DNA from 4 places in the Bradyrhizobium algeriense genome. Region 3 is predicted to be linked to each of the others. Evidence: predicted binding sites of a transcription regulator. Region 3 holds the regulator's gene; each other region holds the start of a gene.
The links. The regulator PhoB, encoded in region 3, activates phosphate uptake and scavenging genes when phosphate is short. The targets are predictions, from matches to a motif close to TGTCATNNANCTGTCAT.
Positions count from the first base shown of each region.

Region 1: a site for PhoB is predicted at 5,065-5,081, ahead of V1286_RS08225 (UDP-2,3-diacylglucosamine diphosphatase). Genes of this name have one in related genera too.
Region 2: a site for PhoB is predicted at 2,777-2,793, ahead of V1286_RS21300 (inorganic phosphate transporter). Genes of this name have one in related genera too.
Region 4: a site for PhoB is predicted at 2,616-2,632, ahead of V1286_RS25510 (alkaline phosphatase D family protein). Genes of this name have one in related genera too.

Region 1 is NZ_JAZHRV010000001.1:1,710,360-1,718,254, reverse strand. Features, by position in the region: gene V1286_RS08245 (AI-2E family transporter) at 1-200, opposite strand, end outside; gene V1286_RS08240 (caspase family protein) at 418-2,040, shown strand; gene V1286_RS08235 (threonine ammonia-lyase) at 2,113-3,102, opposite strand; gene V1286_RS08230 (glycosyltransferase family 4 protein) at 3,175-4,230, opposite strand; gene V1286_RS08225 (UDP-2,3-diacylglucosamine diphosphatase) at 4,230-5,042, opposite strand; gene thiD (bifunctional hydroxymethylpyrimidine kinase/phosphomethylpyrimidine kinase) at 5,249-6,049, opposite strand; gene V1286_RS08215 (Lrp/AsnC ligand binding domain-containing protein) at 6,182-6,427, shown strand; gene V1286_RS08210 (Ldh family oxidoreductase) at 6,496-7,566, shown strand; gene V1286_RS08205 (J domain-containing protein) at 7,801-7,895, shown strand, end outside.
Region 2 is NZ_JAZHRV010000001.1:4,368,189-4,376,083, forward strand. Features, by position in the region: gene V1286_RS21290 (ImuA family protein) at 1-558, opposite strand, end outside; gene V1286_RS21295 (UdgX family uracil-DNA binding protein) at 928-2,307, shown strand; gene V1286_RS21300 (inorganic phosphate transporter) at 2,847-4,475, shown strand; gene ppk2 (polyphosphate kinase 2) at 4,648-5,568, shown strand; gene V1286_RS21310 (M20 aminoacylase family protein) at 5,779-6,951, opposite strand; gene V1286_RS21315 (M20 aminoacylase family protein) at 7,115-7,895, opposite strand, start outside.
Region 3 is NZ_JAZHRV010000001.1:7,758,086-7,765,980, forward strand. Features, by position in the region: gene pstC (phosphate ABC transporter permease subunit PstC) at 1-30, shown strand, start outside; gene pstA (phosphate ABC transporter permease PstA) at 35-880, shown strand; gene pstB (phosphate ABC transporter ATP-binding protein PstB) at 877-1,698, shown strand; gene phoU (phosphate signaling complex protein PhoU) at 1,710-2,426, shown strand; gene phoB (phosphate regulon transcriptional regulator PhoB) at 2,438-3,139, shown strand; gene V1286_RS37190 (protocatechuate 3,4-dioxygenase) at 3,153-3,731, opposite strand; gene V1286_RS37195 (tripartite tricarboxylate transporter substrate-binding protein) at 3,739-4,758, opposite strand; gene V1286_RS37200 (LysR family transcriptional regulator) at 4,848-5,789, shown strand; gene V1286_RS37205 (GcrA family cell cycle regulator) at 5,876-6,385, opposite strand; gene V1286_RS37210 (aspartate aminotransferase family protein) at 6,902-7,895, shown strand, end outside.
Region 4 is NZ_JAZHRV010000001.1:5,274,842-5,282,736, reverse strand. Features, by position in the region: gene V1286_RS25520 (indolepyruvate ferredoxin oxidoreductase family protein) at 1-1,909, shown strand, start outside; gene V1286_RS25515 (hypothetical protein) at 2,064-2,501, shown strand; gene V1286_RS25510 (alkaline phosphatase D family protein) at 2,699-4,285, shown strand; gene V1286_RS25505 (GlcG/HbpS family heme-binding protein) at 4,466-4,906, shown strand; gene V1286_RS25500 (Gfo/Idh/MocA family protein) at 4,932-5,948, shown strand; gene V1286_RS25495 (Bug family tripartite tricarboxylate transporter substrate binding protein) at 5,980-6,975, shown strand; gene V1286_RS25490 (hypothetical protein) at 7,011-7,139, opposite strand; gene V1286_RS25485 (aldo/keto reductase) at 7,274-7,895, shown strand, end outside.

The DNA of each region.
Region 1 (7,895 bases), 6.0 Mb from region 3:
CCAAATCCCCAGGCCGCGAGAGAGGCAAAGCCGAGACAGATCGCCACCGTGACGACGACGGTGATCGCCAGCGCGACAAGCTTCGGCATCCACGACTGCAACCGCTTCTGGACCGGCCACACGATGGCGATGATGAAAATGGCCGCCGCAAGCGGCGCGAACACATTGCTCGCCTGAGCCGCAGCCGCGATGACCAGCACCGCCGCGATGATTCCGGTTGCGATCGTTAGCCCGAAGCTTACCCCATGTTGGGTTCCTTCGACCTTCCAGCAACCCGAGATTGTCAGCTGTCTTGAACCGCGGCAAGAGCCGGCCGCCTCCGGCAGCAAGCGTGACCGCCGTCACGTACCGCAAGGGTAAAGCGGCCTAGCGTCCCCACAGCAAATCTCGCCACGAGATTCACGTGAGGAAGCCGCCATGTCCCGTTTCAAGTCATTGCTGTTATCTGCCAGCGTGCTGGCAGGCCTGCTGGGCTTCGCCGGCGCCTCTTTCGCCGAAGCCCCCAACGCCGACATCCGCAACGGCATGCAAACGCCACCGGCGGTGGACCAGCGCATCGCGCTGGTGATCGGCAATTCGAATTACCAGACCGCGCCAAAGCTCGCCAATCCCGGCAACGACGCGCAATCGATGGCGCAGCTTTTGAACTCGGCGGGCTTCGAGGTGACGCAGGCGACCGACCTGACGCGCAGCGACATGGTCAAGGTCGTGCAGGACTTCTCCGCCAGGGTCGCCGAGCGCGGCCCCGGCGCCGTCGCCATGATCTATTATGCCGGCCACGGCGTGCAGGTGGCGGGCGAGAACTATCTGCTCCCGGTCGATGCAAAAATCTCTTCGCCGTCCGATCTCGACCGCAATTCGCTGCGACTGGTCGATCTGATGGGCACGCTGGAATCGATCCAGAGCCGGATGCGTATCGTCGTACTCGACGCCTGCCGCAACAATCCGTTCCCGGAGGTCAATGACACCGGGCGGGGCCTTGCCATCGTCGATGCGCCGAACGGCTCGATCGTCGGCTACTCGACCGCGCCGGGCATGGAGGCGCAGGACGGCGACGGCAACCACAGCCCGTATACGTCGGCTTTCCTGAATGTCGCACGCGAACCGAACCTGCCGATCGAGCAATTGTTCAAGCGCGTCCGGCTCGAAGTGAACAGCGCGACCAAGGGCCGTCAGACGCCGTGGGAAAGCTCGTCGCTGACCTCCGATTTCTATTTCTTCGGCGATACGGCGGTTGCCGCAGGCCGCTCGCCGGATCGCCGTCCGATCATGCAGGCTGCAGCTAATCTGCCGTCGCGTTCGGTGCGCCAGGCCTACGACTACGTGCTGTCCGAAGGCTCGCCCGAGTATTATGAGGAGTTCATCCGGCTCTACCCGCATGACCCGCTGTGCGACCACATCCGCGTGCTGCTTGGCAACCTGCAGGTGGCAAAGGCGTGGCACAAGGCGGTGCTCGCGAACTCGCCCTTCGCCTACAAGACGTTCCATGACAATTATTCCAACAGCCAGTACGCCAAGTCTGCATTGAAGCTGCAGGGTGCGCCGAAGGCGGTGCATCTGATGCAGTTCACGCATCTGGCGAAGCAGTCGCCGTCCTTCAAGTCGGGGAACTTCGGCCACGCGCCGACGCTGGGCATCTCCAAGGGCAATCTTGGCGCCCAGGCTCATATACCCTCGCCATCGAAGATCGTTACGCTGCCCGCCAAGGGCGGGATCACCCCTGCCAATATTGGTAACAACGGCAAAGTGGGTAAGGTCACGACCTTGCCTGGCAAGATCAACACCAATCCCGTCAACACCGGCAAGGTCGCGAAATTGCCCGGCAGGTTCAACAACAATTCGGCACGGCTCACCAACAGGCCGATGGTCAACACCGCGCCGCGTCGTTTCAACAGCCGTATGGGCGGAGGCTTCAGCCAGCGCGTCGCCGCAAGCCCGTCGCGCAATTCATTCGCCCGCAGTTCGTTCGGTGGCAGTTCGTTCGGTGGCAGTTCGTTCGGCGGCCGTTCGTTTGGCGGCGGCGGCTTCGGACGGCGCTGACGGGAGAGCTTCGTACAAACACGAAACCGGGCAGAGCACACGCTCTGCCCGGTTCCGTTTGAGACGGGATGATCAGGCGACCAGCTTGGCGAACAGGTCCGCGTCGACATTGCCGCCGGAGAGCACGATGACGACGTTCTTGCCCCTCGCATCGATGCGACCGGCCAACAGCGCGGCGAGGCCGACGGCGCCGCCCGGCTCGACCACAAGCTTCAATTCCCGATAGGCATAGGCGACCGCCGCGCCGACTTCCTCGTCGGAGGCGATCACGCCATTCGCCAGCAGCTTGCTGTTGATCGAGAAGGTGAGTTCGCCCGGCATCGCCGCCATCAGCGCATCGCAGATGGTGCGGCCGGCGGCATGATGGGCCTCGCGGTGGCCGGCGCGCAGCGACAGGCCATGATCGTCATAGTCCTTGGGTTCGGCGACGATCACCTGCGCTTGCGGAAATTTTGCCTTCACCGCCGTCGCAACGCCGGCGATCAGCCCGCCGCCCGAGGCCGGTGCCACCACGATATCGGGGACGAGCCCGAGCGCCGTCATGTCTTCGGCGATCTCACGGCCCGCGGTGCCTTGTCCGGCAATCACGAAGGGATCGTCATAGGGGCGCACCAGCGTCGCGCCGCGCTTCGCAGCAATGCCGTTGGCGATCGCTTCGCGGTCTTCCTTGTCGCGGTCGTAGAGCACCACCTCGGCGCCGTAGCCCTTGGTGCGCTCGCGCTTGGTGACGGGAGAGTCCGCGGGCATCACGATGGTGGCCTGCATGCTGAGGATCTGCGCCGCCGCCGCCACGCCCTGGGCGTGGTTGCCGGAAGAGAACGCGACCACCCCGCCGCCGCGCTTGTCCTGCGGGATCGAGGCCAGCTTGTTGAAGGCGCCGCGGAACTTGAACGATCCGGTCCGCTGCAGCATTTCGGGCTTCAGAAACACCTTGGTCCCGACGCGTTCATTGAGAACGGGGAACGACAACAGCGGCGTCCGCACCGCAAAGGGCGCGACCACCTTGGCGGCGGCCTCGATATCGGCCGCGCCAATAGGTGGATTTTGGATAGATTCTGGCATCCGCAATTTGTATCGCGGTCGCCGACGGGCGGGCAAGACGATTTACCGTGAATTCAGGCGTTACCCGTGAACTCAGGCGGCGAAATGCGGATCTTCCGTGCCAAATTCGGCCACCTCGCCTTCCGGCAGGACCGGGCGGGTGGTCAGGGCATGCTCGACAAAGACCCGCGCGGAGGCCTGCCAGCTGTAGCCGGTAGCGAATTCGACGCAATCTTGCCGCGAAACCTGCAGCGCCTCCAGGCAGGCCGCGCGCAGGTCGTCGTCCAGGACGCCGACCGGCGCCGAGCCGATCACGTCGCGTGGACCGGTGACCGGAAAGGCGGCAACCGGCAGGCCACTGGCCAGCGCCTCCAGCAGCACCAGGCCAAACGTGTCGGTCTTGCTGGGAAATACGAAAATGTCCGACGCCGCGTAGATTTCAGCCAGTTCCTCGCCGTGCCTGGCGCCCAGGAACACGGCGTCCGGATATTTCCGCTCCAACGCCGCTCGGGCCGGCCCATCGCCGACGACGAGCTTGGTGCCGGGCAGATCGAGGTCGAGGAAGGCTTCGAGATTCTTTTCGACTGCGAGGCGCCCGACGCTGAGATATACCGGCATCGGCAGGCAGAGATCGACGCTGCGCGGATGAAACAGCGAGGTATCGACACCACGCGACCACAGCACCACGTTGCGAAAGCCGCGCATGCGCAATTCGGCCGCCAGCGCCGGCGTAGCCGCCATCACCGCCTGGCTCGGCCGATGGAAGGCGCGCAGCACTCGCCAAACCCAGGCTTCCGGTATCGGCGAACGCGCCGAAACATATTCAGGAAAGCGGGTGTGAAAGCTGGTGGTGAACGGCACGCCGCGCTTGCGGCAATAGCGCCGCACCAATAGCCCGATCGGGCCCTCGGTCGCGATATGAATGCTGTCGGGCTTTGCCGCCTCGATCAGTTTTGCGATTTTTGCCGGATATGGCAGCGCCAGCCGCAGATCGGGATAGCTCGGCATCGCAAAAGTGCGAAACGATTGCGGCGTCAGGAAGCTCACCTCGACGCCAAATCCCTTGGCCGCCTCTGCCATCATGGTCAGCGTGCGAACCACCCCGTTGACCTGCGGATGCCACGCATCGGTCGCGACCAGGATATGCATCATGCGGCGCGCGCCGCGACGCGGGGAACCGGCACCGTCCTTCGCAGTGGATCGGTCCAGGTGATGATCTCGAACCGGCCGTCCTCATGCTCGGCGAGCGCAGTGCAGCTTTCCACCCAGTCACCGCAATTCATGTAGCGGATGCCATGCTCGTCGCGGATGGTGGCGTAGTGGATGTGGCCGCAGATCACGCCGTCGGCGCCGTGCCGCCGCGCCTCGCCGGCCAGGGTCTTTTCGAACGCGCCGATATAGTTCACGGCGTTCTTGACCTTCAGCTTCGCCCATTGCGACAGCGACCAATAGGGCACGCCGAACATGCGCCGGAAGAAATTGACGAGGCGGTTCATCTGAATGGCGAAGTCATAAGCCTTGTCGCCGAGATGGGCGAGCCAGCGTGCGTTCTGCACCACGAGATCGAAGATGTCGCCGTGGATGATGAGGTAGCGCTTGCCGTCGGCGCCCTCGTGAATGGTGTTCTCCACCACGTCGATGCCGCCGAAATGCGTGCCGTAATAATTGCGCAGGAACTCGTCGTGATTGCCGGGCACGTAGATGACCTTGGCGCCCTTGCGCGCCTTGCGCAGCATCTTCTGCACGAAGTCGTTGTGCGATTGCGGCCAGTACCAGCTCGACTTCAGCGCCCAGCCATCGACGATATCGCCGACGAGATAGATGGTGTCGGCGTCATGGCTCTTGAGGAAATCCAGCAATCGATCGGCTTGCGAGCCGCGGGCTCCGAGATGAACATCGGAGATAAACAAGGTCCGAAAGCGCCGTTCCGGGCTTTCTTCACTCAAGGAGTCACTACCCATACCTGTCCCCTGACAGATTTCTGTGACAGGGCGATGACTGTTCACGCCGCGATATTTCCGCGAGAATCACTGCCGCGCCCCACAACTTGCGGATAGCAGCGCGATGCGACAGGCAGGCGACAGTGGAGAGGCAATACGTAGCCCGGATGGAGCCAACGGGGCGCGCATTCGCGCGACCCGTTGGCTCCATCCGGGCTACGCTTGCTTCAATAAAACTTGTGAAAATGATGGATCGGGCCGTGGCCGTGCCCGACGGTGAAACGATCCGCCTCCGCAATCGCAGCGCTGACCCAGGCCTTGGCGTTGCGCACGGCGCTGTCCATGCCCTCGCCTTTCGCGAGCTCCGCGGCAATCGCCGAGGAGAGCGAGCAGCCGGTGCCGTGGGTATTTTTTGTGGCGATGCGCGGCGCGGCGAGTGCGGTGACACCGGAGGAATCGACCAGGTAATCGATGCTCTCGGCGCCCTCCCCGTGGCCGCCCTTGATCAGCACCGCCTTGCAACCGAGCGCCAGCAATCGCCTGCCTTGTTTCTCGACGGCGGCTTCGTCCGCCGCCACGCCTTCGTCGAGCAGCGCTGCGGCTTCCGGCAGATTGGGCGTGATCACCGACGCCAGCGGAATGAGCCTGGTCCGCAACGCGTCGACGGCTTCGGTCGCGAGCAGCCGGTCGCCCGAAGTTGCGACCATCACGGGATCGAGCACGACATGCTTCGGCGCCCAGCGCTTGAGCCCCGCGACGATGGCGTCGATCACCGGCGGGTGCGCCACCATGCCGATCTTGACCGCGCCGACGTCGAGATCTGAAAACACCGCGTCGATCTGCGCGGTCACGAACTCCGCCGGCACCTGGTGGATGCCGCTGACGCCCGTGGTGTTCTGCGCGGTCAGCGCCGTGATCACGGAGGCGCCGTAGACGCCGAGCGCGGCAAACGTCTTGAGGTCGGCCTGGATGCCCGCTCCTCCAGAGGAATCCGAGCCGGCGATGGTGAGCGCGATCGGCGTCGTCATCGCAAGCCTCGCGCAAATCGTGTGGTGAGGGCCATGAATTGTCCTACCGCGGCAGGGCACGGGCGGCAAGCTGGCTTGCCATCCCCGGCGGTTTTTGGCCTATTGGGGCCAACATTTTTGGAGACGACAGCAATGGTTCCCTTCTTCGTCCAGTTCAAATGCAAGCTCGGCCAGTCCTATGCCGTCGCCAATGCGCTCGCGGAGGCCGAGATCGCCTCGGAGATCTATTCCACCGCCGGCGATTACGATCTGCTGGTCAAATTCTACGTCGATAACGACACCGACATCGGCCATTTCGTCAACGAGAAGGTGCAGGTGATTCCGGGCATCCAGGACACCCACACCATCATCACCTTCAAGGCGTTCGGCACCGGCTAGCAACGGCGGCCCTGCCCGCCATCGACGTCGACTTCGCCCGGCGCGGCCACGCCCGCGGGCCTCTGGGAGTGCCCGTCCTGTCCGATACATCAGTTACTTTTGACCGGTTGAAGGCCTTCATCGAGCAGGCGCTCACCGCGGTGGGCTTGCCGGACGCCGATGCTGCAACGGTCGCGGCCCTGATGGCGGAGGCCGACCTGCAGGGATCGGACGGGCACGGCGTCAGCCGGTTGCCGCAATATGTCAGGCGGATCAAGGCCGGCGGCTTCAACGTCCGGCCCAACATCCATGTCGTGCACGAGCACGCCGGCACCGCCGTCCTGAACGGCGACAATGGCATGGGCCACCTCGTGATGAAACGCGCGGCCGGGATGGCGATCGAAAAGGCGCGCAGCACCGGAATAGGCTGGGTCAACTCGCAGTTCAGCAACCATGCCGGCCCCGCCTCACTCTACGCCACGATGCCGCTCGCCCATGACATGATCGGGCTCTACTTCGCGGTCGGCAACGCCAATCACCTTCCGGCCTGGGGCGGCCTCGACATGCTGCTGTCGACCAATCCGATCGCAGCCGCCATTCCGGCCGGCGACGAAAACCCGATCGTGCTCGACATGGCGACCACGGTCGCCGCCTACGGGAAAGTGAAAACCAAGGCGCTGCGCGGCGAGACCATGCCGGAGGGCTGGATGATCGATCGCGAAGGCAAGCCGCTGACCGACCCGAAACGCGCCGACGAAGGCATGCTGCTGCCGCTCGGCGGCATGGAGGCCGGATACAAGGGCTACGGCCTTGCGATGATCATCGGCCTGCTCGCAGGCACGCTCGGCGGCGCCGCGATGGGCCGCGACGTGATCGACTTCAATCACGACGACGACAGCGTCACCAACACCGGACAGGCGGTCGCCGCCATCAACATCGCAGCCTTCGGTGACATTGCCGTCTTCAAGCGAAGCGTCGATGCGCTGGTGCGCGATTTCCGCAACAGCCGGCGCATGCCGGGCGTGGACCGCATCTGGGTGCCCGGCGAACGCAGCCATGAAACGCGCCTCAGGCGGACCAGCCTTGGCATTCCCATAGCGCCTGCGCTGCTGCGCGGGCTGGACCAGGTCGCCGACGATCTTGGGATTGCGCGGCTCTAGGCCGCGTCCTGCGGCTGTGATGGCGGCCGGGGGTGGAGGCCGCCGCATCCGTCTGCTGCCGCCGATGAAGCCGCCTCGCGGGCGGTACCCATTAACCATCCCAGCGGATTTGCATGCTTTTGCCATAAGAGCATCATTCTACCGCCTTGATATTTTTGATTACCTAAGGCGTCGTCAATCGGAGGGCTCCGCGGCGGGGGACGTTCCGAGGGGGAAATAGTCGCGAGTACCACCATGAGGACGCTATACGATTTGCTCGGGGCGCTTCCGAGTGATGACGCCGAGGGCTTGCGGACCGCGTTCCGCAAGGCTGCGAAGGCGACACATCC
Region 2 (7,895 bases), 3.4 Mb from region 3:
CCATCTTGTCTCCGCGGTCGACGGCCGCGGCTCCGCGGCCATCCGCAGCAGCAATGCGGTGACGCCGGAGGCTGCCGCGGCCAGCGTGAGCTTGCGGCTGGCGACGAGATCGAGCTGGCGCGCCTGCCCCCAGACTTCCAGCACGACGGCGCCGAGCGCATCGCAGGCCACCGCGTCGGCGGCGGTCCGCAACGCGGCGTCAGTGTCCGGCGCGCGCACGGTCACGAGCAGCCGCGGATCGAGACCCAACTCGCAAAGCCCGTTCATCGACAGCGCGCCGGATTCGATTTCCGAAAAATCCTGCCGCACCCAAACCAGCGGCCGGCGCCGCGATACCCTTCCCGCGAGGCCAGCGATGAACCCCGTGGCCGCCGCGCTCTGGTGGCCCTCGGCGAACACTTCATGCACCGCTGCGACCGCAAGACCGCCGCACAGCGTCGCATCTGCTGCCGCATGGCCAAGCGCGATCTTGTTGAGGTCATGCGCATCGCCATGCGTCTCGATCCGCTCGATGCTCCCGCGCAAATTCGCAAGCGTGCTTGTGCGTGCGGTGCTCATGCGCCGCTCCTTAAGAAAATTTGGCCTTTACCGCTTTTTCCTAGTGAACCCGCGGCTGGCTCATTTGTTCATGATATGTTCTAATATAAAGCTAACCGGCCCGGCAGAGTCAATCAGGATCGACGCCTTGGCGATTCATGAATGGAATCAAAGGGATTCAACGATGGCCGTGCAACGTAAGCTGGAAATCCTGGCGGATGCCAACCCCGCACGCGGCATCCCGAGAAGAAAGGCGCTGCCGAGCACTTGCGAGCCTCGAAGGATGACAGGAATGCGGCCCATCCTTCGAGACGCCGCTTACGCGGCTCCTCCAGCGACAACGGCAAAGCCGTTGCGCGGGGATGACAGCGAAGTACGTGGAGTAAGCAAATGCACCACATCACCCTCGACAGCGAAACCGATTTCGATGGCTGGCGGAAAGCCGCCCGCGCACTGGCACTGGGCGATGTGAAACCCTCCGATGTGAGCTGGCGCGTGACGGGCGATGCGCCCGAACTGTTCGAGCCGGCGGCGGCGCCGCTCGAGCCGCCACATGGCACGTTCAACGTACCTGCCAAATTCGTCGAACTGGCTGAAGTCGCGATCCTGCACCGCAACCCTGAGCGGTTTGCCCTGCTCTACCGTCTGCTGTGTCGGTTGCGAATTCATCACGACCTGCTTGAACTCGCAACCGATCCTGACGTGGCCGAGGTCGCCGCGATGGCAAAGGCCGTGCGCCGCGACGAGCACAAGATGCACGCCTTTGTCCGCTTCCGCGAAATCGGCCGCGAGCACAAATCGCACTTCGTCGCCTGGTTCGAGCCGGAGCATCATATCGTCGAACTGGCCGCGCCGTTCTTCGCGCGGCGCTTCGCCGACATGCCCTGGTCGATCCTGACGCCTGACGTCTGCGCGCATTGGGACGGCCATGCCGTCTCGATCACATCGGGCGTCGCCAAGAGCGAAGCTCCGACCGCGGATCGGCTGGAGGAAACCTGGTGGAGTTATTACGCCAGCATTTTCAATCCGGCCCGGCTGAAAGTGCAGGCGATAAATAAGGAGATGCCACGGAAATACTGGCGGAACCTGCCGGAGGCCTCGTTGATTAACCCCCTGAAACCGCCCAAAGCAAACGACACGGCGAGCGAAATGGCCCGCAAACAGGCTGACGATATTGAGATGCTGCGCGAGGAAGCCGCCGATTGCCGCGCCTGTCATCTCTACAAGGATGCGACGCAGACCGTATTCGGCGAAGGCCGGCAAACGGCGCGGATCATGCTGGTCGGCGAGCAGCCCGGCGACAAGGAAGACCTCGCCGGAAAACCGTTCGTAGGTCCCGCGGGTCAAATGCTCGACCGCGCGCTGGAAGAGGCCGGGATCGACCGCCGCACGGTCTACGTCACCAATGCGGTCAAGCATTTCAAGTTCGTGCCGCGCGGAAAGATCCGACTGCACCAGAAGCCGAATACGCCGGAGATCAAGGCGTGCCGGCAATGGTACGAACGGGAACTCGCCGCGATCAAACCCGAGTTGGTGGTGGCAATGGGCGCTACCGCAGCGCAAAGTGTGTTCGGGAAAATTACCCCGATCAACAAGAACCGCGGCCGCCCGATCGATCTCGACGACGGCACCAGGGCGCTGGTGACGGTGCACCCGTCCTATCTGTTGCGATTGCCGGACGCCGAGGCCAAGGCGCGGGAATACCGGCGCTTCGTCCAGGACCTCAAAATAGCCGCCGACGTGCTGCGAAAATCAGCACATGCGGCCTGAATTCCGCCAATCCGGCAGCCGCAATTATTGGTGAAATATAACGGGAAAAATTGACAATTCCATCTGCAACCATTAATTGATAGAAGACACAATCGCATTCTCAAGGGAATGTGGGACGTCTGGTCACGCCATGACGCTCCCATACGGTCGACGCGCTGCGCGGTCCACTTCAGCCCCGGCGCCGTGCAGCGCGCGACCCACTCTTGCGCCGCAAAGCCGACCATACGAGAGGCGACGGCATGAGGAAACGGTGAGAGGTAGCGGCGCGCAATCCCTCGGCCGCACGCGACCGGAATAGGTTCAATCCGCATTGCTTCAACCCGCATTGCTAAGGACGGGAACTGCGCCATCGCGCGGCACCGCCTCGCCAATGGCCCAACGATTCCAAGGAGAAGCATCCGGCGCCAAGGCATACGCCCGCGCCGACGCGCCTTGCATCGTCTGCCCCCAGGCCGAGCCAATCGCTGCCTGTCATCCAACCTTCAAGTCCCTCAGTCAGAAATGCTCCCTCAGTCAGTTTATTTCGGCGGGGTGTCAGAATGACCGATGTTGCTCTCAATTCATCGATGGGCGACGCGGCGCCCGTCCAGCCGGCCTCGCGGCCGAACCTCGACAAGGGTTTCAATCCGCTGACCATGATCCTGTTCTGCGGCATCCTCGCCGCCGGGCTGCTGTACGTCGCCTACAGCATCTACGCCGACATCGACGCGACCGGCATGCGAGTTACCGCCTACCTGCCCTATATCCTGCTGTTCGTGGCGCTCCTGATCGCGCTCGGCTTCGAATTCGTCAACGGCTTCCACGACACCGCCAACGCGGTCGCGACCGTGATCTACACCCATTCGCTGCCGGCGGAATTCGCCGTGATGTGGTCGGGCTTCTTCAATTTCCTCGGCGTGCTGCTCTCCTCCGGCGCGGTCGCCTTCGGCATCGTCTCGCTGCTGCCGGTGGAATTGATCCTCCAGGTCGGAAGCAGCGCCGGTTTTGCGATGGTGTTCGCGCTGTTGATTGCCGCCATCGTCTGGAATCTCGGCACCTGGTATTTCGGCCTGCCGGCATCTTCCTCGCACACGCTGATCGGCTCGATCATCGGCGTCGGCATTGCCAACGCGATGATGCGCGGCCGCGACGGCACCTCGGGTGTCGACTGGACCAAGGCGACCGAGATCGGTTACGCGCTGCTGCTCTCGCCGCTGTTCGGCTTCTGTATGGCGGCGATCCTGCTGCTGGTGCTGAAGTTCGTCGTCCGCAATCCGGCGCTGTATGCCGCGCCCGAAGGCAACAAGCCGCCGCCGCTGTGGATCCGCGGCGTCCTGATCGCGACCTGCACCGGCGTCAGCTTCGCGCACGGCTCCAACGACGGCCAGAAGGGCATGGGCCTGATCATGCTGATCCTGATCGGCACGGTGCCGACCGCCTACGCTCTGAACCGTGCCCTGCCGGAATCCCAGGTGGTGCAGTTCCAGAAGACCTCGGAAGCCGCCTCCAAGGTGATCGCCGCCAAGGGCGCCGGCCATAGCATCATCGGCGACCCGCGGCCCGCGGTGACGCAATACGTCGCCGCCCGCAAGATCAGCGAAGGCACCTACCCCTCGCTGGCCGTGCTGGTGAAGGATATCGGCGACCAGGTCCAGAAGTACGGTTCGCTGAACAAGGTGCCGGCGGAAGCCGTCGGCAACACCCGTAACGACATGTACCTGACTTCGGAAGCGATCCGCTTCCTGATGAAGGACAAGGAAAACGACCTGAACAAGCAAGAGGTCGACATCCTCAAGGCCTACAAGGGCTCGCTCGACTCAGCCACCAAGTTCATCCCGCTCTGGGTCAAGATCGCGGTGGCGATCGCGCTCGGGCTGGGCACCATGATCGGCTGGAAGCGCATCGTCATCACCGTCGGCGAGAAGATCGGCAAGTCGCATCTGACCTACGCGCAAGGCGCGTCCGCCGAACTTGTTGCCGCCTCGACGATCGGCGTCGCCGACGTGTTCGGCCTGCCGGTTTCCACCACCCACGTGCTGTCGTCCGGCGTCGCCGGCACCATGGCAGCCAACGGTTCCGGCCTGCAGATGGCGACCATCCGCAACCTGCTGATGGCATGGGTGCTGACGCTGCCGGCCGCGATCTGCCTGTCGGCAGGCCTCTACGTGCTGTTCTCGAATCTGTTCTGAGTATCGGCGGTGCGATCGGGTCGCTGTCATGCGGGCAGCCTCGACAGGTAGCGGAAGGCCGGAACCAAACTCCGGCCTTTTGCTTTCCGCAAAGTGCCCTGACCGATGATACGGCAGGACACCGACGTTCGCACACCATGCGAACCCAATAGTTCTGCAGCTGGAGCCCGCCATGACCAAAAGGCCCCCGAATGGCACCATCCACGACCGCATTCAGGCGGAAATGCTGGATAGTTTCGATGAGGAACTGGAACTTGAAATCGACGACGATCGTCTCGATGCGCTGACCAATGAATTTGCCGACCATACGGAAGAAGAGACGATCGATCGGCGCGTCTACTTCAAGGAATTATTCCGTCTGCAGGGTGAACTGGTAAAATTGCAGACCTGGGTGCAGCACCACAAGCTGAAGGTGGTGGTGATTTTCGAGGGGCGCGATTCCGCCGGCAAGGGCGGCGTCATCAAGCGCATCACCCAGAGGCTCAATCCGCGTGTCTGCCGCGTCGCGGCGCTTCCGGCGCCGAACGAGCGGGAGCGCACGCAATGGTATTTCCAGCGTTACGTTTCGCATTTGCCGGCCGGCGGCGAGATCGTGCTGTTCGACCGCAGCTGGTACAACCGCGCCGGCGTCGAGCGCGTGATGGGTTTTTGCACTGAAGACGACGTCGAAGAATTCTTCCGGTCGGTGCCGGAATTCGAGCGTATGCTCGTACGCTCCGGAATCATCCTCATCAAGTACTGGTTTTCCATCACCGACGAACAGCAGCATTTGCGCTTCACGATGCGGATCCACGATCCCCTAAAGCAGTGGAAGCTCAGCCCGATGGATGTGGAATCGCGCAGCCGCTGGGAGCAATACACCAAGGCCAAGGAAGCGATGCTGGAGCGTACCCACATTCCGGAAGCTCCCTGGCACCTGGTCGAGGCAGACGACAAGAAGAAGGCACGGCTGAACTGCATCGCGCATCTGCTCGAACAAATTCCCTACCAGGAAATCAAGCAGGACCGGGTGGTTCTGCCGGCGCGGGTTCGCAACCCGGAATATAGCCGCGGACCGATACCGCCCGAAATGTACGTGCCGGCGCGCTACTGAGTGCCGCCGGACCGTAGACGGTAGCGCCGGGACACGGCTGGGATTTTAGCCGTGTCTTTGTTTGTTCATTCGGGCCCTGAGGCGCCCTATCGGCATCTCAAGTCGCGGCTGAGCGGCAAATAAGGAAGGCCCGTACTGGAGATACTGGCCTTCTTTGATGTGCATTCGACTTCACGTACGATGGAAGTTCAAGAGAGGAGCCAGGCGCCCTTACGCCGCGGCCAGCTTGTTCTCGACCAGCTTGATCCAGTACGAGGTGCCGTACACGATCGCCTCGTCGTTGAAATCATAGGCGGGGTGATGAAGTCCTGCGCTGTCGCCATTGCCGCAGAAGATGAAGGCGCCCGGCCGCGCTTCCAGCATATAGGAAAAATCTTCCGCGCCCATCAGCGGCGGCATGTCGTGGACGTTCTGGGCGCCGGCCACTTCCCTGGCCACCTGCGTAGCGAAGTCGGTTTGCTCGGCGTGGTTTTTGGTGACGGGATAGCCGCGCTCGTAGACGAGATCGACCTTGGCGCCGGTCATTTTGGCTACGCCCTCGCACACCTCGCGGACGCGCCGCTCGACCGTTTCGCGGACTTCCGGCGTCAGCGTCCGCACGGTGCCGCGCAGTTCGGCGGTCTGCGGGATCACGTTGCGCGCGTTGCCGGCATGGAACTCGCAGATCGAGATCACGGCCGAGTCCAGGGGATCGATGGTCCGCGCTACGATCGATTGCAGGGCGGTGATCAACTGCGAACCGACCAGCACGGAATCGATGCACTTGTTCGGGCGCGCGGCGTGGCCGCCGAGTCCTTCGATCTTGATGTCGATCGAGTCGGTCGCAGCCATGACAGGACCGGGGCGGATGGCAAAGGAGCCGACCGGAATCCCCGGGCCATTATGCATGCCGTAGACCTGCTCGATGCCGAACCGGTCCATCAGACCGTCCTTGATCATGGCGGCGGCGCCCGCACCGCCCTCCTCGGCCGGCTGGAAGATCACGACCGCGTCGCCGGCGAAATTCCTTGTTTCGGCGAGATAGCGCGCGGCACCCAAAAGCATCGCCGTGTGGCCGTCATGGCCGCAGGCATGCATCAGGCCCGGCGTCTTGGAGGCATGGGGAAGGTTGGTCGCTTCCTCGATCGGCAACGCGTCCATGTCGGCGCGAAGCCCGATCACCTTGATCTCGCCCTTGCCGGGCTGCTTGCCCTTGATGACGCCGACGACACCGGTGCGGCCGAGGCCCGTCGTCACCTCGTCGCAGCCGAATTCGCGCAAGCGGTCCGCCACGAATGCTGCGGTGCGGTGGACGTCGTACAGTAATTCAGGATTTTCATGGATATCGCGGCGCCAGGCCTGAATATCGGGTTGCAGATCGGCGACGCGGTTAACGATGGGCATGGGACTTTCTCGAACCTCAAGTTGGAACAGTAACGCCTCTGTAGCATGCAAGCGGCGGTCCACCCAGCACGCTGCCGCAGAGCCCCCATTCCACCCGGAAGCTTGGCCGACCAGAGCTGGAAAGCCCGGCGAAGCCCTTAGCCCAGCGAGGCCTTGGGCGGCCTCACGCGGCCAGCGTGTTCTCGACCAGCTTGATCCAGTAAGAGGTGCCGAACACGATCGCCTCGTCGTTGAAATTATAGGCGGGGTGATGCAGCCCTGCGCTGTCGCCGTTGCCGCAGAAGATCAGCGCACCCGGCCGCTGCTCCAGCATGAAGGCGAAATCTTCGCCCGCCATCAGCGGCGGCATCACCTGCACATTGGCATCGCCGGCGATTTCGCGGGCTGCCCGCGTCGCGACATCCGTCTGCTGGACATGATTGACTGTTACCGGATAGCCGCGATCGTAGGTCAGATCGATCCTGGCGCCGGTGACCTGCGCCACGCCGGCGACGACCTCGCGGACCCGCCGTTCCACCATCTTCCGCACGTCGCCGTTCAGGGTACGGACGGTGCCCGCCAGCTCAGCGGTGTGCGGGATCACATTGCGGGCGTGGCCGGCGTGAAACTGGCACATCGAAATGACGGCCGATTCCAGCGGATCGACGCTGCGCGACACGATCGACTGCAGCGCCGTGATCAACTGCGCGCCGACAAGGACGGAATCGATGCATTTGTTCGGATGCGCGGCGTGCCCGCCCCGCCCCTCGATCTTGATGACGACGGCATCGCCTCCGGCCATGATCGGACCGGGCCGCAGCGCGAACGAGCCGACCGGAATGCCCGGACCGTTATGCATGCCGTAGACCTGCTCGATGCCGAAACGGTCCATCAGCCCGTCCTTGATCATCGCAACCGCGCCCGCGCCGCCCTCTTCGGCCGGCTGGAAGATCACGACCGCATCG
Region 3 (7,895 bases):
ATGCGGCTGGAAAAGAAGGCGGGGAACTAGCACCATGAACCCGATTTACGCATCCCGCCGCCGCAACAATATCATCATCAAGTTCCTGTGCCTGGGAGCTGCGCTGTTCGGCGTGACCTGGCTGGCGCTGATCCTGTTCACGCTGTTCTACAACGGCCTTGCCGGCTTGAATCTTGCCGTCTTCACCCAGGATACGCCGCCGCCGGGTTCGACCGATGGCGGCCTGCGCAACGCCATCATCGGCTCGATCATGATGACCGTGATCGGGGTCGGCATCGGCGCGCCGCTCGGCCTGTTCGCCGGCACGTACCTCGCCGAATACGGCAAGCACGACAGGCTCACCTCGGTGATCCGCTTCATCAACGACATCCTGCTGAGCGCGCCGTCGATCATTATCGGCCTGTTCATCTACGGCGCCATCGTGGTGCCGATGGGCGGCTTCTCGGCCTTTGCCGGCTGTCTGGCGCTCGCCGTGATCGTGATCCCCGTCGTGGTGCGCACCACCGAGGACATGCTGGGGCTGGTGCCCAATCCGCTGCGCGAGGCGGCCTCCGCGCTCGGCCTGCCGCGCTCGCTGGTGATCCGGCGGATCGCCTATCGTGCGGCCCGCTCAGGCCTGATCACCGGCGTGCTGCTCGCCACCGCCCGCGTCGCCGGTGAAACCGCGCCGCTGCTGTTCACCGCGCTTTCGAACCAGTTCTTCAGCCTGGACATGACCAAGACGATGGCCAACCTGCCGGTCACCATCAACAACTTCGTGCAGAGCCCCTATGTCTACTGGAAACAGCTCGCCTGGAGCGGGGCGCTCTTGATCACGCTCACCGTACTTGCCCTGAATATTGGCGCGCGCATTCTCGGCGCCGAGAGGACATCCAAATGACCGATCTCTCCGTATCCGTGAGTTCCGCGAGCGGGCCCGTTCCGCAGGTGGCGCTGCCCGAGGCCGCGCCCAAGGTGACCGCCCGCGGCCTGAACTTTTACTATGGCGACCATCACGCGCTGAAGAACATCAACCTGACGCTCGGCACCCACCGCGTCACCGCCTTCATCGGCCCGTCCGGCTGCGGCAAGTCCACGCTGCTGCGGATCTTCAACCGGATGTACGATCTCTATCCCGGCCAGAAGGCGACCGGGCAATTGATGCTCGACCAGACCAACATCCTCGACCCCAAGCTCGACCTCAATCTGCTGCGGGCCCGCGTCGGCATGGTGTTCCAGAAGCCGACGCCGTTCCCGATGACGATCTACGAAAACATCGCCTTCGGCATCCGCCTCTATGAGAAGATCTCCAAGTCCGAGATGGATGGCCGGGTCGAGAAGGCGCTGCGCGGCGGCGCGCTGTGGAACGAGGTCAAGGACAAGCTGAACGCCTCGGGCCTCTCGCTGTCCGGCGGCCAGCAGCAGCGGCTCTGCATCGCGCGCACGGTCGCGGTGCGGCCCGAGGTGATTTTGTTCGACGAGCCGTGCTCGGCGCTAGACCCGATCTCGACCGCCAAGATCGAGGAACTGATCCAGGAACTGGCGGAGGATTACACCATCGCCATCGTCACCCATAACATGCAGCAGGCGGCCCGCGTCTCGGACAAAACCGCCTTCATGTATCTCGGCGAGCTGATCGAGTTCGACGACACCAACAGGATTTTTACCTCGCCGAGCGATCGACGCACCCAGGACTACATCACCGGCCGGTTCGGTTGAGGAGATAACACATGGCTTCTGAACACACCGCCAAGGCATTTGACAGCGATCTTCAGGAATTGACCCGCCTGGTCGCCGAGATGGGCGGCCTGGTCGAGCGCATGATCACCGAATCCGTCGATGCGCTGATCCGCCGCGACGTCGCGCTCGGCAAGCGCGTTGTCGCTGCCGACGTTGAAATCGACCGCCTGCAGCATGCAATCGAGGAACGCGCGGTGCTGACCATCGCGCGGCGCCAGCCGATGGCGATCGACCTGCGCGAAATCGTCGGCGCCATGCGGGTTGCTACCGATCTGGAGCGGATCGGCGACCTCGCCAAGAACATGGGCAAGCGGGTCGCCGCGCTGGAGAACGATTTCCAGCCGCTGAAGCTGATCCGCGGCCTCGAGCACATGACCGATCTGGTGCAGTCGCAGGTCAAGTCGGTGCTGGATGCCTATGCGGCGCACGACCTGCCGGCGGCTATGGCGGTCTGGAAGGGCGACGAGGAAGTCGACGCCATCTGCACCTCGCTGTTCCGCGAACTCCTCACCTACATGATGGAGGATCCGCGCAACATCTCGTTCTGCATTCATTTGATGTTCTGCGCCAAGAACATCGAACGGATCGGCGACCACGCCACCAACATCGCCGAAACCGTATTCTACATGATCGAGGGACAGCAGATGCTCGACCAGCGCCCCAAGGGCGACATGACGACGTTTGCGACCACGATACCGAATAGCTGAGGGATACAAGAATGAGCGCGCGCATAATGGTGGTCGAGGACGAGGAAGCGCTGACCACGCTGTTGCGCTACAACCTCGATGCTGAAGGCTATGACGTCGAAACCGTCGCCCGCGGCGACGACGCCGATACGCGGCTGAAGGAGCGCGTGCCGGATCTCGTCGTGCTCGACTGGATGCTGCCGGGGCTGTCAGGCATCGAACTCTGCCGCCGCCTGCGCGCCCGGCCGGAGACCAAGCAATTGCCGATCATCATGCTCACGGCACGCGGCGAGGAGAGCGAGCGGGTGCGGGGCCTGGCGACCGGCGCCGACGATTACATCGTCAAGCCGTTCTCGGTGCCGGAGCTGCTGGCGCGGGTGAAGGGCCTGCTGCGGCGGGCAAGTCCCGAGCGGCTCGCCACCGTGCTCACCTATGGCGACATCGAACTCGACCGCGAAAAACGCCGCGTCGCGCGTTCGGGCCGCTCCATCGATCTCGGCCCGACCGAGTATCGCCTGCTGGAATTTTTTCTCGAGCATCCCGGCCGCGTCTTCAGCCGCGAGCAGTTGCTCGACAGCGTCTGGGGCCGCGACATCTATATCGACGAGCGCACCGTTGACGTCCATATCGGCCGCCTGCGCAAACTGCTCAACCCGGGCCGCGAACAGGACCCGATCCGCACCGTGCGCGGCGCGGGTTATGCGCTGGATGACAGGTTTGCGAAGGTGGAGTAGGGCGCGACCGAAGTCAGCCCCGCGCAAGAACGATATCGAAATTCAGAACGCGATGGTCTGCTCCATCTTCCGATGGAAGTGGCTCTGCAATCAGCAGATCGGGACGCAGCGCAGCGTTGAGCAGCCTGTCGCAGGCATTGAGCGGCTCGCCGGGAAAATACATCTGGGTGATCAGCCGCTCGAATCGGCCGTGAACTTCGAAGTGGATATGAGGCGGGCGCATCCAATCTGGACCTGCGGGATAAGCTCCAGGCTTGACGGTTTTGATCCGATAGACGCCGTCGCTATCAGATAGAATGCCGACGCAACCGACAAAGTGGGGATCGAGCGGCGCAGGATTTAGGTCGTTGGCATGCACGTAGCGGCCAAAGCTGTTGGCCTGCCAGATCGTGACGGGTACCCCGCGAACGGGTTCGCCGTCGAGATTGAGCACCCTCCCTGTGACCTCGATGATTTCTCCCTGCGCACACCCCTCGAAACCCTTGACCGAGGTCAGGTCGGCCTGTGAGGCCGGCGTCTGCCCGGTCGGGAAGTAGGGACCGAGAATCTGGTCCGGTGTCCGGTGCAGCCGCGTGCCCGTTGAGTTGTCCATGACCCCCTCAATCTTCTGGCGTAAAGCCGGAGGCCTGGACAATTGGGGCCCAACGGTCGAAATCGGATTTGATCAGTTGCGCAAATTCCTTCGGCGTTTGGCCGGCGGGATCTACGGAAAGCTTGGCCAAGGCCGTTTTGAAGGCGTCGGTGTTCACCACCGCGCGGATCGCCTCATTGAGGCGGTTCACCGTTCCGGCAGGCGTATTTGCCGGAACGAAGACGCCAAACCACTCGTTGGCTTCGAGCGCGGAATATCCGGCCTCCCGAACCGTCGGCACATCGAGAAGCAGCGGGGATCGTTGCGATCCAGTTGTCGCCAGTGCCCTTATGGCGCCGGATTGCACATGCGGCAGTGCAGTGCCGATTGGATAGATCGTAGCGGCGATTTGACCGCCGATCAGATCCTGAATGCCGCCGGGGCCGCCATAGGGCAGATGCACGAATTCGAACCTGCCCGCTTTGGCCAGGCTCACGCCGGTGAAGTGCAGCATCGACCCGGCCGCCGCCGTACCGTAGGTGGCTTGCTTGGGATTAGCCGCGCACCATTTCACGAAATCGGCCAGCGTCCTGACGTCGGCAGGCACCATCGGACCGATGGTGATCAGAAATGGAAAGGAGCAGACTGTGGTGACGGGAGCGAAATCCTTGAACGCATCATAGCCCAGCGACTTGTAGACGTGGGGAAATACGGCGAAGCTGGAGGCGGGCGTCAGGATCATCGCCGTGCCATCGGCCGGGCCGCTTTTCAGCGCGCCGAGCGCCAGACGCCCGCCGGCGCCGGGACGATTGTCGACGATGAATGAAAGTGATTGATCCTTCATTCCCTCAACGAGCCTCCTCGCAATCACGTCGATCGCGCCCCCCGCACCGAACCCCACCAGCATCCGCGAAGCTGTCTGGGCGCTCGCCATGCGGATCGCGTCGGGGACAATGGCGGCGAGGCCGCCCGCGCACGCCATCGATACGAATCTTCGCTTCGTGATCATGTGATCGTCCTTCTCCAGCGAATTTGTCCGGTCGGTCATCATCGAACCGCCGCCAACTCTGGTCGACCGGGGCATTATCTGGTAGACCGAAAATTGCGGCATCCCTGTAACCGCTGGGTTAAGCCCGAATGGACTGGTCGGATCGAATTGGCCGCCGCATCAAGTTGCGGGACCTTCATATTGTGATGGCGGTTGCCGACACCGGCAGCATGGCGAAGGCGGCTGCCAGGCTCAGAATTTCACATCCTGCCGTCTCCAAGGCGATATCCGAAATTGAAGGCACGCTCGGCGTGCGATTGTTCGATCGAGGCTCGCAGGGCGCCGAACTCACGGCCTATGGCGAGGTGTTGCTTCGATGCGGCATCAATGTCTTCGACGAGATGCAACAAGGCCTTCGCTCGCTCCAACATTTGTCCGATCCAAACTCGGGCGAGGTGAGGGTGGGATGCACCGACATCATTCTGCACAGCCTGGTGCCGGCTATCGTGCGGGAATTTTCCAAGGCACATCCCGGCGTTCAGCTTGACGTGAAGCTGACCAATCCGGGTGGACATCAAATTCAGGAACTGCGCGAGCGCAAAATTGATCTGCTGATTACGAGAGCCACGGGACAGCACGAGGACTTCCATTCCGAAGTCCTGTTCGATGAACCCTTTGTCTTCGTTGTGGGGGCGCAAAGTGAATTGGCGCGAAAGCGCCGAATTGACCTCACGGACATCATTAAGGGCAATTGGGTCCTGCCACCCTATGACAGCGCGCCAGGCGCGCTCGTTGGCGAGGTATTTCGAGCGAATGGCTTTTCGCCACCGAAGCCGTTGGTCAAAACGATAGCTATTCAGCTCACCGTGTCGCTTATTGCGAGCGGAGAATTTGTAGGAATTCTTCCCATGTCCGTCGCGGCATTAAGCGCGCATCAAGCCGCTTTGAGGGTTTTGCCGTTAAAATCGGCGGGCCCACGGATTTCGGCCGAAATCGTATTTTTGAAGAATCGAACGCTTGGCCCTGCGGTCGCGTCGTTTATCGATTGCACGCGGGAAGTCACGAAATCGCTTGTCCGCGTGCGGCGTTGATTGTTGAAACGGGCTGGCGCACCAGCCAAACCTGACCACGAACGTCTGTGGTTATGGGTCCCGGCTCAAGGCCGGGACGATAGCAACTACCTCGTCGGCTTCGGCTGCTGCCTGCGCCGGTCGGCAGCCGGCTGATACGCAACGCGCGAGTGATGCGCGCAATAGGGCAGGCCCGCGAGTGCCTTGCCGCCGCAGAAGAAAAATTCCGGGCTTGAGGGATCGCCGACCGGCCAGTGGCAGGTGGCTTCGTTCAGTTCGAGCAGCGACAGCCGCTGGCTCATAGGCACCACATTGTCGACGGCGATCGGATCGGGCTCCATCTCGACCTCGAAGGCATGCGCCAGCGCGGTGTTGCCGCGCGAGACCGGGCGCGACACCCGCATCATCTGCTGGGCCGGACGCGCCTTGCGCTGCCGCGGGGCGGCCGAGGAGGGGCTCTTGGCGCGGCCGGACAAGCCCAGCCGGTGCACTTTGCCGATCACTGCGTTTCGCGTCACATTTCCGAGTTCCGCGGCGATCTGGCTGGCCGATAATCCGGCTTCCCAGAGCTTTTTCAGCTGCTCGACGCGATCGTCGGACCAGGTCAATACCGTCATCGTATTCTTCCCTTCGCATCGCGCCGGCCAATCAGGGGCAGCGCTGGCGACGTCATTCGTCTCTAAAATCCCTGCGGTCAGAATCCCTTAGCCCTCGCCGGGCGCGGAAACCGGCCCGAACGTCTACGCTGTACAAAATGGACTCTTGGGATCAGAACTGCCGCACGAGATGTCGTACCCGACAGCCCAAAAGCTACAATATGGCGTGACTCCGGCGCAAGAGTCCGGGCCCGCGCGTCCACATGTTCCGACATCTAGGCATTGCACTGCGTGTTTTCCACCACACCGCAATCCTACGGATTCTCCCATCTTGCAGTGCAGGAGAGGCGGCTTCGTGGCGTGTTGACAGCGCCCCCCGCCCACATAGAATGCCTCCTACGTGCCGCCCTTAAGAGGCGGCACGTTTCGTTTTCGCAAGACCGGCCGTTGCCGCCTTCGCGCCACTGCACGCGTGTGCTCCGCGGCAGGTCTTGAAAGCGGGTCTCAAACCTTCAGTGCAAACCATTTGTGATCGCCATGACCAATAGCGCCACGTCGCATCTGCTCCCCGTCTTCGCCAGGGTCGATCTCGGCTTCGAACGCGGCGAGGGCTGCTGGCTGACCGCAACCAATGGCGAGCGCTATCTCGACTTCACCTCGGGCGTTGCGGTGAACGCGCTGGGTCATTGCCATCCGCACCTGATCAAGGCGCTGCAGGAACAGTCGACAAAACTCTGGCACATGTCGAACCTGTTCAAGAGCCCGGATGGCGATAAACTTGCCGCGCGGCTCTGCGAGCAGAGCTTTGCCGACCTGGTGTTCTTCTGCAATTCCGGCGCCGAGGCGATGGAAGGCGTGATCAAGGTCGTGCGCCGCTATCAATTCTCCAAGGGGCATCCCGAGCGCTATCGGCTCGTCACGTTCGAGGGCGCGTTCCACGGCCGCACGCTCGGCACGCTCGCCGCCACCGGCTCCGCCAAATATCTCGAAGGCTTTGGCCCGCCAATGGACGGCTTCGACCAGGTGCCGCATGGCGATCTCGAAGCGGTGAAGAAGGCGATCGGGCCGCACACCGCGGGTATCCTGATCGAGCCGGTGCAGGGCGAGGGCGGTGTGCGCTCCGCGCCGCAGGCTTTCTTCAAGGCGCTGCGCCAGCTCTGTGACGAGTACGGCCTGCTGCTGGCGTTCGACGAGGTGCAGACCGGCATGGGCCGCACCGGCGATCTCTTTGCCTACAAGCGCGTCGGCGTGACGCCGGACGTGATGTCGCTGGCGAAAGCGCTCGGCGGCGGCTTTCCGATCGGCGCGGTGCTGGCCACCGCCGAGGCCGCCTCCGGCATGACGCCGGGCTCGCACGGCTCGACCTTCGGCGGCAATCCGCTGGCGATCGCTGCCGCCAATGCCGTGCTCGACGTGATGCTGAAGCCCGGCTTCTTCGACCATGTGCAGAAGATGTCGCTGCTGCTGAAACAGAAACTCGCCTCCGTGGTCGATCGCTATCCCGCCGTGCTCTCGGAAGTGCGCGGCGAGG
Region 4 (7,895 bases), 2.5 Mb from region 3:
CTACAAGATCCTCTACAACGATGCGGTGGCGATGACCGGCGGCCAGCCGGCCGAGGGCGGCCTGACGGTGTCGCAGATCGCGCACCAGGTTTCGGCGGAAGGCGCCAAACGTCTCGTCATCGTCTCCGACGATCCCGAAAAGTATCCCAGCAATTACTTCCCATTAGGCGCGACCGTTCATCATCGCCGCGAGCTCGACGCGGTGCAGAAGGAACTGCGCGAGGTCAAGGGGCTGACGGTCCTGATCTACGACCAGACTTGCGCGGCGGAAAAGCGCCGCCGCCGCAAGCGCGGGCTCTATCCCGATCCGCCGAAGCGCGTCTTCATCAACGAAAGGGTCTGCGAGGGCTGCGGCGATTGCTCGTCTGTTTCCAACTGCGTTTCCGTGCAGCCGCTGGAAACCGAGTTCGGCCGCAAGCGGCGGATCGACCAGTCGAACTGCAACAAGGACTTTTCCTGCATCGAGGGCTTTTGCCCGAGTTTTGTCACCGTGCATGGCGGCAGACTAAGGAAGGCCGATCGCACCGCGGCCGATCCGTCCGCGCTGTTCGCCGATCTGCCTGTGCCGGCCACGCCTGTGCTCGATGGCGCTTACAACATCCTCGTCACCGGCATCGGCGGCACCGGCGTCATCACCATCGGCGCGCTGCTCGGCATGGCCGCCCATGTCGAGGGCCTGGCGTGCTCGACGCTCGACTTCACAGGGTTATCGCAGAAGAACGGCGCGGTCATGAGCCATGTCCGCATCGCGCCCGAGGCGGACGATCTCGCAACCGTCCGTATTGCGCCCGGCGGCGCCAACCTCATCCTCGGCTGCGACATCGTGGTCGCCACAAGCATTCCGGCGCTGAGCCGGGCCGAGCGCGGCGTGACGCGCGCGATCGTCAATGCCGATTTGTTGCCGACGGCAAGCTTCGTCATCAACCCCGACATCGACTTTGAGGCGGGGACGATGCGCGACTCGCTAAATGGCGCCGTCAGCGCCTCCGATCTCGATATTCTGGACGCGACCGGGCTTGCCACCGCGCTGATGGGCGACAGCATCGCCACCAACGCCTTCATGCTCGGCTTCGCGTTCCAGCGTGGCGCTTTACCCCTTTCGCTGGAGGCGATCATGAAGGCGATCGACCTCAACGGCGCGGCGATCGACATGAACAAGCTGGCGTTCTCGTGGGGCCGGCTCGCCGCGCACGATCTGCAGCGCGTCGTCGCGGCTGCCCGCTTCAAGAATTCGGGCGCGGCGCCGGTCAAGCGGACGCTCGACGAGAGCATCGCTTTCCGCGCCAAGTTCCTGACGGACTACCAGAATGAGGCCTACTCGAAGCGCTACCTCAGCGAGGTCGAGCGCGTTCGCGCGGTCGAAGCAAAGGGCTCGCCCGGGTCGCATGAACTGACCGAAGCGTTTGCAAAAGGCCTGTTCAAGTTGATGGCCTACAAGGACGAATACGAAGTCGCCCGGCTTTATTCCGACGGTGAGTTCGCAAAAGCGTTGAAGGAACAGTTCGACGGCGACGCGAGCGTCAAGGTCAGCCTAGCGCCACCGCTGCTGACGCCGCGCGACAGGGTGACCGGGCACCTGCGCAAGCGCGAGTTCGGCGCCTGGATCTTCCGCGTCTTCGAACTCCTGACGCGGTTCAAGTTCCTGCGCGGAACTGCGTTCGATCCGTTCGGCTACACGGCCGAGCGCCGGATGGAGCGGGCGCTACCGAGCGAATATTCCGCGATCATCTTCCGCCATCTCGACACGGCGAAGCCGCAGGATTGGCCGCGTCTGGTAGCGCTGGCAAAGTCCGCGGAACTCGTTCGCGGCTACGGCCACGTCAAGGAAGCCAATGTCGCGAAGTTCCGCAGCGAGTGCACGCGCGTGGAGGCCGCGATCGGCCAGCCGGTGGCGCAGGCAGCTGAATAAGTTTCGCTTATCTTGGCTGTTCTTGGCTGTGAACTTTTCCACAGCCAGGATCATTCACCAGTAATCTTGCGGGCGGGATCGGCTGGCATTGTGCGGCCGGCTGCCTACATGATGGCCGTTCTTCAGATTTTTGGTTGATTTCAGGAGGCCTTCGATGGTCCTGAAAAGCGCTTTTGCGGTAGCACTTTGCACGGGGCTCCTGATGTCGGGCAGCACCGCGCTGGCAGACGACTACAAGGCCGGCGAGCTCATTGGCCTCGATCTTTCGCAGGCCGTGCTCTCGCCGAAGCGGCTCGGCCCGGAGACGCGATTCGCCCCGGTCCGGATCGAGGCGAGAAACGATGCCCGGCCGGTGAAGACGGAGCGCGTGGTTGTGCCGAAGGAAGCCGCGCCCAAGCCTCAAGTAGCGCCTCAGGTAGCTGCTCACGTAGCGCATGAGCGCGCCGAGAAACCGCGTGTGGAGAAACCGCGTGGCGCCGCCCGCACCAGGCTGGCGCGGCGTCATACCAATCCGCTCGACGCGCAGGCGCGCGACACGCGGATCCAGACCTGGCCGTGCAAGTCCGGCGGCATCTGCGGCTGGCAGCGGTAGATCCGCAGCGTTCGTCATTGCGAGGAGCAAAGCGACGAAGCAATCCATCTGTCCGCAGACAGAAAGAATGGATTGCTTCGCTTCGCTCGCAATGACGGCAGCGTTCCCCCACCACGTCATCCATCTGTCGTAAAACCTTCGGCCAGGAGTCAAATTGCTCGGGCACACCTTCGTCGTGATTCGACGAGGGTGCTTCGATGCCGATTGCGATACGCGCCGGGCAAAGCCTGAACCGGCGTCAGTTGCTGGTCCGCTCCGCCGCGACATTTGCCGTCGCCGGTCTCGGCAGCCTCGCCAAACCTCATCTCAGCCGCGCCGCGGATCGTCCGCTCATCGCCAGCGGGATTCAGTCGGGCGACGTCTCGGCTGATTCCGCGGTGATCTGGGCGCGCGCCGACCGGCCGGCGCGGATGCAGGTTGAATGTTCTGTTGTCGAGAGCTTCAAGACCATCCTTCGCATCGTTACCGCCGATGCCTTGCCGGACAGCGACTTCGTCTCAAAAGTTCTGCTCGATGGCCTGCCGGCGGGGCAGGACATTTTCTATCGTGTGCGCTTCGACGATATCAGCGAGAGCGGCATCGAAGGCGAGGTGCAGGTCGGGCATTTCCGCACCGCGCCCACCGCGCGAAGCCATATTTCGTTCGCGTGGTCCGGCGATACCGCCGGCCAAGGTTGGGGCATCGATCCCTCGCGCGGCGGTATGCGCACCTACCGCACCATGCTCGACAACCGTCCGGACTTCTTCATCCATTCCGGCGATCACATCTATGCAGACTGTCCGGTGGAACGCGAGCTGAAGCTGCCCAATGGCGAGATCTGGCGCAACATCGTTACCGAACAGAAGTCCGTGGTGGCGCACAGCCTCGAACAGTTCCGCGCCAACTACAAATATAATCTGCTCGACGACAATCTGCGCGCCTTCAACGCCGAAGTGCCGATGTTCGCGCAATGGGACGATCATGAGGTGACCAACGACTGGGCGCCGATCGGCACCGCCGACGAGACCGGCTATGCCGAGGACGGCTCTTCGCTTCTGGTGGCGCGGGCGCGCCGCGCGTTCCATGAATTCATGCCGATGCGCGTGACGCCGGCGCAGGACGGCCGCATCTATCGCAAGATCGTCTATGGCCCGCTGCTCGACGTCTTTATGATCGACATGCGCAGCTACCGCGATTCCACCTTTAACAAGCGCGACGACCAAAGCGAGACCTGCATCCTCGGCGCGGCGCAACTGGCCTGGCTGAAGCGCGAACTGGTGGCCTCCGATGCGACCTGGAAGGTGATCGCCGCCGACATGCCGATCGGCCTGATCAGCGAGGATGCTATTGCGCTCGGCGATGGCCCGCCGGAGCGGCGCGAGCACGAGATTGCCGATCTGCTGTCGTTCATGAAGCGCGCCGGCATCCGCAACACGGTGTGGCTGACCGCCGACATGCATTACACGGCCGCGCATCATTACGATCCGAACCGCGCGGCGTTTCAGGATTTCGAGCCGTTCTGGGAGTTCGTCTCCGGCCCCTTACATGCGGGCACCTGGGCGCCGGCGCCGCTCGACAACACGTTCGGGCCGAAAGCTGCGTTCCAGAAGGGCTGCAGCGCGGAGCAGGGCGAGAATCTCGCGCCCTGTTTCGGCCTGCAATTCTTCGGCCGCGTCGACATCGACGGCAAGACCGAAGTGATGAGCGTGACGTTGAAGGACGTCGACAACCGTGACCTCTGGTCGGTCGATATCGAGCCCCGCCCGGATGCGCGGCCCGGCCGGATCATGGCGCAGCATATCTGACGCTTCGATCGCGAGACCGTTGGATCAACCCCTCCATGTTCGCGCCGCATAGTTTGGCTAGGCTTCGCCGCTTGCCGACGCGTGCGGTACAAGATCGCATCCGGAAGTTGCGTATTAATTCTTGAAGGAGGCGCAGCGGTGGCGCACACTTCGCCTGTCCTTCCCGACCGGAGCGCTGCCATGTTTGTCGCCGAGAGCAAGCGCCTGACGCATCAGGGCGCGAAGATGATCATGGCGACGGCGGTGGAATTGGCCGGCCAGGCCAAAATCGCGATCTCCTGTGCGATCGTGGATTCCGGCGGGCATGTGATCCTGATCGAACGAATGGACGGCGGCCGCTTCCATACCGTGCACTCCTGCACCACCAAGGCGGTTTGCGCCGCGTCAAACCGGCGCCCGACCACGGCCAAAGGCGCGGCCGGCCAGGACCTCGACGTCAGCCATGCGATCGGACTTGCGCTCGCCGCCGGACCGGAACGGTGGACGGCCATGGAAGGCGGCGTACCGGTGCTGGTTGGCTGCGAATGTATCGGCGGCGTCGGCGTGAGCGGCGGTGATTGGGAGACCGATTTGCGGATCGCCAAAATGGCCGTCGAGTCGATCGGCGCGAATTGGGAATGACATCGTCCTGGGGGAGAGCAAAGTGATGAGCGCCGATCCGCTCCGCGTCGCCTGTATCGGGATGGGATGGTGGTCCGACGTTCTGGCGGATGCCATCCAGCGCTCGGGCAAGTTCGAGATCCGCGGCTGCTACACCCGGTCCGAGGAAAAGCGAAAGAATTTCGCGGCAAAATACCGCTGCCGGCCGGCCGCGAGCTATGAGGCGCTGCTGGCCGATGCCGAGATCGAGGCGATCATCAATACCACGCCGAACGACGTGCATCTGACGACGACCTGCGCGGCCGCCGCCGCCGGCAAGCACGTATTTCTGGACAAGCCGATCGCCAACAGCATTTCCGACGGCCGCGCCATCACCGAGGCCTGTCGCAAGGCCGGCGTGGTCCTGGCGCTCGGCTATCAGCGGCGGCGCGAGAGCCATTTCCGCTGGATCAGGCAGCAGATCGATGACGGCTTGTTCGGCAAGCTCGTCAACGCCGAGGCCAACATCAGCCGCGACCGTCTCGGCAAGATCGATCTCACCTCGTGGCGCTACCAGGCCGCGGGAATGCCGGGCGGCGTGATGCTGCAGATCGGAATCCACTATATCGACGTCCTGGAATATTTGATCGGGCCGATCCGTGCGGTGCGCGGACAATCGGCGCAACTGGTGCTGCCCGGCGACAATCCGGATGTCGCGAGCCTGATTCTGCAGCACGAGAACGGCGCGCTCTCCACACTGAACGCGAGCTACGCCTCGGCGTCCGAATACTATCTGATGAACGTCTACGGCAAGGACGCCACCGCCTACTACGATTTGCACAACGGGCTTCGCCTGCTCAAGCGCGGCGAGATCACGCCGGTGGTGGTGCCATGTGCTGAGAATGACACCCTGGTCGAGGAACTGGAGGAGTTTGCGGCCGCAGTTCGCGGGCAGGGCCGGTACGAAGTCGGGGGCGAGTACGCGACGCGATCGCTCGCCGTGGTACGCGCCGGCATACTCTCGGCGCGTGAGGGACGTTCGGTCGAGATTGCCCAACTATTGAACGGCGATGCGAAAATGTGACGGCGCAGAGCTAAGGATAGGAGCGCGCGTTATGAAACGTGGCATTTGTGTCTGGAAAGCTTGTGTTGGAGCATGCGCGGCGGCGATGGTATTGGCCGGCATGGTCGGGCCGGTGCGCGCGCAGGACTACCCCTCCAGGGCGATCACGGTGGTCGTGCCGTTCCCGCCCGGCGGCGCCAGCGACATCGTTGCGCGCATCGTCACCAACCAGATGTCGAAGATCCTCGGGCAATCCATCGTCATCGAGAACGTCAGCGGCGCCGGCGGCACCGTCGGCAGCGCGCGCGTGGCGGCGGCTGCGCCCGACGGCTATACCCTGCTTGCCGCGGCGATGGGCTCGCATGTCGCAGCTCCCGTGCTGACGCCGAACCTCAAATACGATCCCGTTGCCGACTTCGTGCCGATCGGCTTCACCGCCCACTCCCCGGCAGTGATCATCGCGCGGAAGGATTTCCCGGCACAGGATCTCAAGGAATTCGTCGCGGCGCTGCGGCAACGGGGCGACGCGGTGAAGCTGGCCCATGGCGGCATCGGCGCGTCCTCGCATATGGCGTGTCTTCTCTTCACGGCGGAAGTCGGCGCGAAGCCGGCGCTTGTCGCCTATCGTGGTTCAGGCCCGGCATTGAACGATCTGGTCGGGGGGCACGTCGATTTCATGTGCGAGCAGTCGGTCAGCGTGGCTGAGTCGGTTTTGGCCGGCTCGGTCAAGGCCTTCGCGGTGTCTGCCGCGAAACGCCTTGAAACGCTGCCTGACGTTCCGACCGCGAAGGAGGGCGGCATCAACTACGAGATGAGCGTCTGGGCAGGACTGTTTGCGCCAAAGGGCGTTTCGCCCGAAATCATCGCCAGGCTTTCCGCAGCGCTCGACCAGGCGCTTGATGAGGCTGTCGTGCGCGAGCGGATTGCCCAGCTCGGCGGCTCGATACCGGCAAAGGACGAACGCAACCCGGCTTCATTCGATCGTTTTGTCCGGTCCGAGATCGCACGCTGGTCACCCATTCTTGCGGCGGCCGGAACGGGGAAATGAGGCGTGTGCCGAAGCGGTGGGTCGGCGAGGACCGCTCAGGGCCTCGCCACGAGATAACCGACCACCACCATCAGTACGGAAATCGTCATGACCACGCCGAGCACGGCGGCGATGATCGCGGGCAGTTGATGGTTGTCCAGCCATTGTCGCAACGCCCTTACCATCGCACCCCCTGATCTTGATTTGCCCCGCGCCCTGCGCGCAAACTATTCAATAGCGGCCTGTTCTCCTCAATGAAATACTGTTGGGGCGGCTTTCGCTACGCACGCGGCGCTTTTTCCTTTCCGGGAGAGCCATCATGGAACATCTGCAAACCCAAGGTATCAGCCTGCCGAAGCTTGGTCTCGGCACCTTTCGCATGCAGGGCGATGCCTGCCGCGCGGCCGTGGAGGGCGGGCTGGCGTTGGGCTACCGGCATCTCGACACCGCCGAAATGTATGACAATGAGGAGGCCGTGGGTGCCGCGATTGCAGCCTCGCGCGTTCCCCGCAAAGACCTGCATGTCACCACAAAAGTCTGGAACGAAAATCTGGCGCCGGATGCGCTCCGCCTGGCGTTCGATACTTCCTTGAAAAAACTCCGGCTCGACCATGTCGACCTCTATCTGGTGCACTGGCCGGCGCCGAATATGAACCTGCCCAAGATCTTCGAAACGCTGATGCGGCTGAAGGAGGAAGGCCGCACCCGCGCCATCGGCGTCGCGAATTTCAACGTTGCGCTCGTGAAGGCGGTGGTCGAGGAGATCAGGGCGCCGATCGCCTGCAACCAGGTCGAATACCATGTGATGCTGGATCAGACTCGGCTGCGTCAATTTCTCACTGCGAAATCGATCCCGCTGATCGCCTATTCGCCTCTGGCCAAGGGCCTTGCGGCTTCCGACGCAGCGCTCGCCGCGATCGGGCGCAAGCACAACGCCAGCG